DNA from 4 places in the Siminovitchia sediminis genome. Region 3 is predicted to be linked to each of the others. Evidence: riboswitches for the same ligand, from Rfam matches in the RefSeq annotation. Region 3 holds a riboswitch; each other region holds the start of a gene.

Region 1 (2,200 bases), on a different contig from region 3:
AATCTGGCAATAAACTCAGGAGAGAGAATTTGCATGTAACGGGCCAGCACAATAAAGTCTACTTTTCCCTCGATAAGTGCCAATGCCTTTCTTTCCGCTTCATCTTTTGTTTCGGGAGTTACCGGGATATGATAAAAAGTGATTCCCTGATTCTCCACTACTTCCCTCAGATCGTTATGGTTGCTGATTACCATTGGGATATCAGCATCGATTTCACCCGATTTCACTCTCCAGATCAATTCCATCACACATGATTCCTGTTTCGTAACAAAGATGGCCATCCGCTTTCTTTCCCTTTTGCTGTTTAGCTGCCACTTCATCTTGAAGTCTTCTGCCAGCAGCCTCATGTCTTCATGCAATTTGTCATAAGATGCATCAAAATCACTTAAATCGAACTCAATTCGCATAAAGACCATCCCTGCTTTCGGATCAGTCGTATGCTGGTCAAATTGCACGATGTTTGCTTGGTGATCCAATAAAAAATTGGATACTGTTGAGATAATCCCCGGCTTTTCCGGGCACGAAATTAATAAAGTCGCTCTGTTGTTCTTTGATTCTGCAGCCATCGTTACTCCTCCAGTTTTTCTATTATTCCGCTTTATACAAATCCCATTCCAGCGGTTGTGCTTACCTGAAATCTTCCCTTTTACAGTTATGATGATTGGATCCTGGTGCCCCCAATCGGTGACAGTAACACCCGTCTTCAGTTCAAACGTTCTGATCCAAATACTCCGCCGTCCATAATCATAATCGTTTTTGGAAGATCTGTCATTTTTAATGAATAGTATGTTCACCATCTAAGGAACCTTCTTGACTGACATTATTTGATTCAATTGCACAAGCACCTGACGAAAATCCTTCCCCAACGATAAAACCGCTTTTTTCATTGTAATCCACCTGTGCATCCTTATTCAAATATCGCAATGTTAACCGATCCATCGCAATTTGTATACCATTGTACTGGAACACATGGTCATTTCTTCGCTTCTCATCGATGAAAAACTTGAATGAAACCGCCATGCCGCACCCGCCGGAAATATTTGCATCCATACGGGGAATATGGCCATCTTTCATTTTCATGTTTCTAAGTTTATTTACAGCTGCTTCCGTGAGCCTAATAACCATTTTTCTTCACTCCTTCACATAAGAAAGCGCAAGGCGCCCTCTATCTGCGACAAGCAAAAACAAATTGGGAGAAGTCGGCTTTTCAGCCGCCAATTGGGGTATACCTCGAACCGATGGCGTCTGGAGCTAGATAACACTACCTTTTAAAGAAAAACTCAGTATAAAGGTTTTTTTATTTATAAAAAAAGACAGAAAAAGGGATTGAATCCCTTCTCTGTCCTTGTACCTGAGAGTTTAACTCCGATCACTTTCGGGCTTGCTCCTTTGGTGGCGTTTTTAAAGCGCTCTCTCCAGAGATGCGTCGGATTGTGGTTCATTTGCCTGAGAGATTGGTTCCAATGGTTTTTTTGGACCTTGCTCCTTCGGCGGCTTTTATACAGCACTCTCCCATAATCTTCATCCGCATATTTTGATTGTTAATCTTTTCTCATAGACGGTTCATCATCCAGTATTTTTAGCGCTGTTCCGGCAAGGTTTGGCCATTAATTTTCTCTTTAAATCCTCGCCGGTGGGCGTTGCTGCCAGTCCTCCAAGAGACGTTTCTTTCAATGTGCGCGGCATGCTGCTGCCGATATCATACATGGCACCTATTACTTCATCACAGGGTATTCTGCTTTTGATTCCGGCGAGCGCCATATCTGCAGAAGCAAAAGCAATAGCCGTGCCAATCACATTCCGCTTGATACAGGGAACCTCAACCAGGCCTGCAACAGGATCGCATACAAGGCCAAGCAAAGATTTAAGGGACATAGCAGCTGCATGGACAGCCTGTTCAGGAGTACCGCCCCTCATTTCAACAATCGCTGCGGAGGCCATAGCGGTGGCGGATCCTACTTCAGCTTGGCATCCGCCTGCTGCACCTGATATAAAAGCACGATTGGCAATAACATAGCCGATGGCACTTGCCGTAAAAAGCCCCATGACCAGATCGTCAGTGGAAATATCAGTGTTATCTTCCAAAGCAAATATACAGCCGGGAAGGATGCCTGCTGATCCCGCGGTAGGTGTCGCGACAATCACTCCCATCCGGGCATTCGTTTCAGAAGTGGCAAAAGCATATTTCATGGCATCTGTT
Region 2 (2,200 bases), on a different contig from region 3:
TTTTCTGGAATATCAGAGAACAGTTCATCGATCGAATCTACTCCGATGGTCTTCAGCATTTCTTGCTGATCCTGTTCGGTCATAGGCAAATAACGATGTTTCATCATGTTTTTCTCCTCCATCCTACTTTTTTGGACGCTTATAAAACGGTGTCTGAATAATTTTCGCTTTCAGGCGCTTTTTGCGTACTTCTACTTCCACTTCGCTGCCTTCATGATTGTAATCGGATTTGATCAAGGCCCATCCGATATTTTTCTTTAATGTCGGGGATTGTGTTCCTGAAGTGATATAGCCAATTTCTTCATTACCTGAGAAAACCCGGTATCCGGTTCTCGGGATACCCCTGTCTATCATCTCAATTCCGGCAAGCTTGCGTTCCACGCCTTGCTCCTTTTGTTTCCTCAACGTTTCCTTGCCAATAAAATCTGCTTCTTTGTTCAGCTTGACTGCAAATCCCAACCCTGCTTCCAGCGGTGAAATTTCTGAAGAAAGCTCTTGTCCATATAAAGGAAGGCCCGCTTCAAACCGGAGGGTGTCCCTTGCCCCAAGTCCACAGGGAACCATGCCCTCTTCTTTACCTGCTTCCAGCAGTCTTTTCCATATTTTTACTGAATCAATCGCCTGGCAATATATTTCAAAGCCGTCTTCTCCTGTGTAGCCCGTTCGGGAAATAAGTGCTTTTGCTCCGTCAAGGTCAACATTCCGTTTAAATTTAAAGAACCTTATTTCACTTAAATCGGTATTCTCAGTAACTTTTTGGAGAATGTCTTGAGCTTTTGGACCCTGTATGGCAATTAATCCATACTGATCAGAAACGTTTTCGATGTTGACGTCTCCCGATGCATGTTCCTGCAGCCAGTCATAATCTTTTTCCGTGTTTGCAGCATTCACTACAAGAAAGTATTCTTCTTCACTGAACCTGTAGACGAGGAGATCATCAACCGTACCGCCATTCTCATAGCACATGGCTGTATACATCGCATCGCCGTCTTTTAATCTGGAAAAGTCGTTGGTCATCATTTTTTGCAAAAAAGACAGGCTATCCCTTCCTTTGATGACCATTTCACCCATATGGGAAACATCAAAAATACCCGCTTTGGTTCTTACTGCTTCATGCTCATCTTTAATGCCGGAAAATTGCACCGGCATGTCCCATCCTCCAAAGTCAATCGTCTTGGCACCGGACTCCTTGTACAATGGATGCAACGGAGTTTTCTTTAAATCGGCCATTGGTTTATCATCCTCCCTGATCATTTAGGTACAGCAAAAAGCAAATAAAAAAAGACAGAAAGGCCCCTTTACAAGGTCTCTCTGTCTTTGGCACCTGAAAGTTTGACCGGATTACCGGCTTTCCTCGTTGGTGGCTCCACATGTTGGAACACTCTCCAGAGCTGCGTCCGACAAGAGTCTTTTTGCCTGAGAGATTCGCAATAAATTGCTTGCTCCTTCGGCGCTGTATAAACAGTCTCTCCTCCAGTCTTCATTCGCCTATATTCTGTTAAAAGTTGGACATACTAATCTTATGTACGAAGAGTTCTTTCAATAGTATCGTATCATTCTTTTACATACTTTTCAAACACTTTCTTTGATCTTCAGTATATAAGGAGGCCTGTCATGTCCATACATATAAACTTTGATCAGGATTGGCTGCCCGGTTTTTTGGAACGCCACCAAAAAGATGGGCCGTGGTCGGACCAGCAGCTCTTCCATTTATCCCTATCAGCTCAAAAACACCTTCTTGTCCCAGATTTTGAGGGGCTGGTTGCTCCAAAACATTTGCCTGAACTGACTCTTTTGCCGCATCAATTGGAAACAGCAGCCCGGGTTATTGAAGAAATGAATGGAAAAGCCATTTTGGCAGATGAAGTCGGGTTGGGTAAAACGATCGAAGCAGGATTGATACTAAAAGAATATATGATTAGAGGCCTAGTTAAAAGAGCACTCATTCTCGTACCTGCATCCCTTGTCTCGCAGTGGACCTCTGAACTGAACTCCAAGTTTCATATACATGCCGTCCCTGCTGCCAAAAGTTATGTTTGGGAAAGGTATGACTGTATTGTGTCTTCTATTGATACTGCCAAAAGAAGCCCGCACAGAGAACTGATTGCAGACCAGTCCTTTGATCTGGTCATTATTGACGAGGCTCATAAGCTGAAAAACCATAAAACAAAAAACTATGAATTTGCTCAATCACTCAAAA
Region 3 (2,200 bases):
AGGCTTTGTTACCTTTAAGACTTGGTTGGGCTTAATCAAATTGCTTTTTAATCCGTTCCAGCTTTTAATTTGATTCACTGTTACTTTATGTTTTGTTGCAATTTTATAGAGTGTATCGCCTTTTTGAACTTTATAAGTCGTACTGGCAGCAGAAGATGCTCCAGCAAATCCAAAGATTAATAGAGTAACGGTAATGGCAGATATGATGAGTTTTTTCAATGTAGAGGCTCCTTTTGTCTATTTAGTTAAGGATAAGTTTACCAATTTAATATGACAGGATTATTTCAGAATGGCTCTATTTTCATTACATAATTCTAACAATCTCTTGTTGCTTAATAGGAAGCCCAATAACGGATTGACAAATAGAAAAGCGGTCGTTGACAGGTACAAATAATATATTGGCTGATACCGGGGAGTTAAAGTTCAAAGATGTGGCAGAAAGCTCCTCATTGACAATCGTGAAAGAAATAGGGGCGTATCCATAGAAAGTTTTGAGAGTGGTAAATAAAGGCTTGTCACATACTATTGACCTCATGCTGTTTGTGTTGGTAAAATAACGTAGCATAAAAAAATAAGCGATGAGGGTTATGGGTCACACTATAACAGGAGCAGCTTCTGGAGAGACTGCATGTATGCGGCGCCGAAGGATTCACAATCTCAGGCAAAAGGACAGAAGAGTAACTGACAACCATTGTTTGTTATTCTACTATTCTTGAGATTGGAGCAGATCCAATCTTTTTTTGTATGTAAATTAGAGAGGTGACAGGTAAATGGAAAAGAGACGGGCGGTAGTTAGCGTAGTGGGAAAAGACCAGGTTGGTATTATAGCAAGTGTCACGCAAGTGCTTGCTGAAAACCAGGTAAATGTGCTGGATATCAGCCAAACAATTTTGCAGGAATTTTTCACCATGATGATGGTGGTCGATATCACTGAAATTGAGAATCTCGATTCACTGCAAAAGCAGTTTGATGAGCTCGGGGAGAAAATAGGCCAGAAAATTAACATTCAGCGGGAAGAAATATTTCAATCCATGCACCGGATATAAAAGGGGATTTGGACATGAATATAGAATTAACTGAAATGATGGAAACAATCAGGATGGTGCAGATGGAAAATTTGGACATCCGTACGGTTACCATGGGGATTAGCCTATCCGACTGTGCCGATTCTGATTTCGAAAAGATGAACAAGCGTGTGTATGAAAAAATTACCTCCTATGCCGGGAATTTAAAAACTGCAGCAGAGGAAGTGGAAAAGGAATACGGCATCCCAATTGTAAACAAGCGGATATCTGTAACGCCGGTTGCAGAAATTTTGGGAAATGCCACAAAAGAGCAGGCGGTTGAACTGGCTAAAACGCTGGATCGGGCCGCAAAAACACTGGGTGTTGACTTTATCGGCGGATATTCCGCCCTGGTTCATAAAGGTATTACAAAAGGCGAACAAACGCTGTTGGATGCTCTTCCTGAGGCGCTGAGCGTGACAGAGCGGGTCTGCTCATCCATTTCTGTGGCTACGACTAGAACAGGGATCAATATGGATGCAGTCCGCCTGATGGGGGAGATTATTAAAGAAACTGCTGAAAGAACGAAGGATCAGGACGGACTGGGTTGCGCGAAGCTTGTCGTATTCAGCAATCCTGTGGAAGACAATCCATTTATGGCAGGTGCTTTTCATGGAACGGGTGAGGGTGAAGCTGTTCTGAACGTGGGTGTCAGCGGGCCTGGCGTCGTTTTGAATGCTTTAAGGCGCCATCCGGATGCTGATCTTGGGCAGGTAGCCGATGTCATTAAGAAGACAGTCTTTAAAATTACACGTGCCGGCGAACTGATCGGACGGGTTGTAGCCGAGCGCTTAGGTGTTCCATTTGGAATCATGGACCTCTCCTTGGCTCCGACAAATGCTACAAACGACAGCGTTGCAGAAATTTTAGAAGAAATCGGCCTGGAGCGCGTTGGAACGCATGGCACGATTGCAGCTCTTGCTTTAATGAATGATGCAGTGAAAAAAGGCGGCGCTATGGCGAGCTCCTATGTAGGCGGCCTGAGCGGAGCATTTATTCCTGTGAGTGAAGATGAGGGCATGATCCGTGGAATTATGGATGGCGCGCTTACCTTCTCAAAACTCGAAGCCATGACCTGCGTCTGCTCGGTAGGTCTTGATATGATTGCCTTGTCAGGGGAGGCATCTGCGGAAACC
Region 4 (2,200 bases), on a different contig from region 3:
CAGTATTCATACATTTATGACACTTGCTTTCAACAATGGGGATTTGATTATGCTGTTTGGAGTCCTTGCATGGGTAATATACTCTATTTACATGAAGGCTGCGGCTGCCGGTTTACCGAAAATGGCTTTGTTTATTAGTACGATCTTTGTGGGACTTATCATTTTGGCACCGTTTGCAGCCTGGGAATTTTATAGAGATCCTGCACCACTGCAACTGGGAATGCCACAAGTGATAAGTTTGTTGTATCTCGGAATTTTTCCCTCTATACTTTCTTTTGTTTTATGGAACAAGGCGCTTCTTATGCTGGGGCCATCCAAAGCTTCGGTCTTTTTGAATTTTACATTATTATTTGCTACGATTTTCAGCATCCTGTTTCTTCATGAGAAACTCCTGGTTTCCCAGGTAATCGGGGGCATTTTAATGATTTTGGGCGTGGTGCTGACAGCAAATATCAAGCTATTCAAAGGAACGCGTCCCGGACTTGAAGCAAACTATCATCACACATAATCGAAGTAACGGGCAGTGTGGTGGAATAATCAAAAAATTCGAGTAAATGATTGACAATAATCACGTTTGAATGGTATATTATAAAAAAACAAAATGCTTGCGAATGACAATCGCGGGAGAGACTAAACAATTTGTTTAGCACCGAAGGAGCAAGTCCCAAAAAATCCATGGGATCCAATCTCTCAGGTAAAAGCACCGCGTTTGGACGCGTCTCTGGAGAGCGCCTTCTACAGGCCACCCAAGGGGAATACTTCAATCTTGAAGTTAAACTCTCAGGTAAAAGGACAGAGGAAGGGTAGATGATGATCTATCTTTCCCCTGTCCTTTTTGTGTTTCAGGGAGATGACAAGGGAAGGGTAGGCAAAAAGGAGGACGAATCAATGAGTTTAGCTCATGCAGACACGGAAATCTTTCAGGCGATTAAGGAAGAACGGAAAAGGCAGGATCAGTCGCTGGAACTTATCGCTTCAGAAAACTTTGTAAGTACAGATGTGATGGAGGCCATGGGTTCTGTCTTAACTAATAAGTATGCGGAAGGGTATCCCGGAAAGCGTTATTATGGCGGATGCGAGCACGTGGATGTCGTAGAAAATTTGGCCATTGAGCGTTTGAAGGAATTATTTGGAGCTCCATATGCAAATGTTCAGCCTCATTCAGGAGCACAGGCAAATATGGCCGTTTTTTTCGCTTTGCTCGAACCTGGGGATACGATTATGGGCATGAATTTATCCCATGGCGGCCATCTGACACATGGGAGCCCGGTCAATATGTCAGGGAAATGGTTTAACATTGTTTCCTATGGTGTGAGAGAAGATACCCACTTGATTGACTATGATGAAGTAGAGAAAATGGCTTTGGAGAAACGCCCTAAATTGATCATTGCCGGGGCAAGTGCTTATCCGAGGGTGATTGACTTTGCAAGATTCAGGGAGATCGCTGATAAAGTGGGTGCCTATTTTTTGGTAGATATGGCGCATATTGCAGGGCTGGTCGCTGCTGGACTTCACCCTTCACCTGTTCCATTTGCCGATGTCATTACAAGCACAACCCATAAGACACTTAGGGGTCCGCGGGGAGGGATTATCTTAACCAACCATGAGGATATTGCCAAGAGAGTCAATAAAGCCATTTTTCCGGGAATACAAGGCGGTCCGCTCATGCATATCATCGCGGCAAAGGCTGTAGCATTCAAGGAGGCTATGGAGCCGAGTTTTGCAAAATATATCTCGCAGGTTATCAGTAATGCATCCAGACTTGCAGCATCTTTGAAAGACAAGGGAGCAGCCATTGTTTCCGGCGGAACAGACAATCATCTCATATTAGTTGATGTCAGGCCGTGGGAACTGACAGGAAAGGAAGCCGAGCATCTGTTGGAGGCAGCCGGAATGACAGTCAATAAAAATACCATTCCGTATGATCCCGAAAGCCCATTCGTTACGAGCGGGATTCGGATTGGCACGGCTGCCCTGACTTCCCGCGGGATGAACGAAACGGACATGGAAGCCATTGCCGGTTATATGACAGATATTTTACAAAGCCAAGGGGACTCCAAGGAAAAGGTAAAAGTAAGAAAAGAGATTCAGAGGTTATGCCGCACATACCCACTTTATCAAAAACAGTTGGTCAGATAGAGATGGAGGTGTTATGGAGGTGTTCTCATGGTTTTTAACAGTTGCTTTGATATTATCGGTC

What was found. A riboswitch is a leader RNA that binds a small molecule or an ion and turns the genes downstream of it on or off. The one in region 3 is predicted to bind glycine.
Region 1: linked by a shared signal. The riboswitch ahead of ACFSCZ_RS08475 (iron-sulfur cluster biosynthesis family protein) and the one ahead of ACFSCZ_RS00205 (ACT domain-containing protein) in region 3 are both predicted to bind glycine.
Region 2: linked by a shared signal. The riboswitch ahead of gcvT (glycine cleavage system aminomethyltransferase GcvT) and the one ahead of ACFSCZ_RS00205 (ACT domain-containing protein) in region 3 are both predicted to bind glycine.
Region 4: linked by a shared signal. The riboswitch ahead of glyA (serine hydroxymethyltransferase) and the one ahead of ACFSCZ_RS00205 (ACT domain-containing protein) in region 3 are both predicted to bind glycine.

The regions. Positions count from the first base shown of each region.
Region 1 covers NZ_JBHUEO010000019.1:35,301-37,500, reverse strand. Annotated here, with positions in the region: gene purU (formyltetrahydrofolate deformylase) at 1-566, opposite strand, end outside; gene ACFSCZ_RS08475 (iron-sulfur cluster biosynthesis family protein) at 775-1,125, opposite strand; glycine riboswitch at 1,425-1,525, opposite strand; gene sdaAA (L-serine ammonia-lyase, iron-sulfur-dependent, subunit alpha) at 1,567-2,200, opposite strand, start outside.
Region 2 covers NZ_JBHUEO010000004.1:2,831-5,030, forward strand. Annotated here, with positions in the region: gene gcvPA (aminomethyl-transferring glycine dehydrogenase subunit GcvPA) at 1-104, opposite strand, end outside; gene gcvT (glycine cleavage system aminomethyltransferase GcvT) at 124-1,230, opposite strand; glycine riboswitch at 1,310-1,391, opposite strand; glycine riboswitch at 1,395-1,484, opposite strand; gene ACFSCZ_RS01320 (DEAD/DEAH box helicase) at 1,615-2,200, shown strand, end outside.
Region 3 covers NZ_JBHUEO010000001.1:39,815-42,014, forward strand. Annotated here, with positions in the region: gene ACFSCZ_RS00200 (3D domain-containing protein) at 1-219, opposite strand, end outside; glycine riboswitch at 606-683, shown strand; gene ACFSCZ_RS00205 (ACT domain-containing protein) at 771-1,046, shown strand; gene ACFSCZ_RS00210 (PFL family protein) at 1,061-2,200, shown strand, end outside.
Region 4 covers NZ_JBHUEO010000019.1:32,363-34,562, forward strand. Annotated here, with positions in the region: gene ACFSCZ_RS08455 (DMT family transporter) at 1-508, shown strand, start outside; glycine riboswitch at 612-716, shown strand; glycine riboswitch at 720-798, shown strand; gene glyA (serine hydroxymethyltransferase) at 889-2,139, shown strand; gene ACFSCZ_RS08465 (serine dehydratase beta chain) at 2,167-2,200, shown strand, end outside.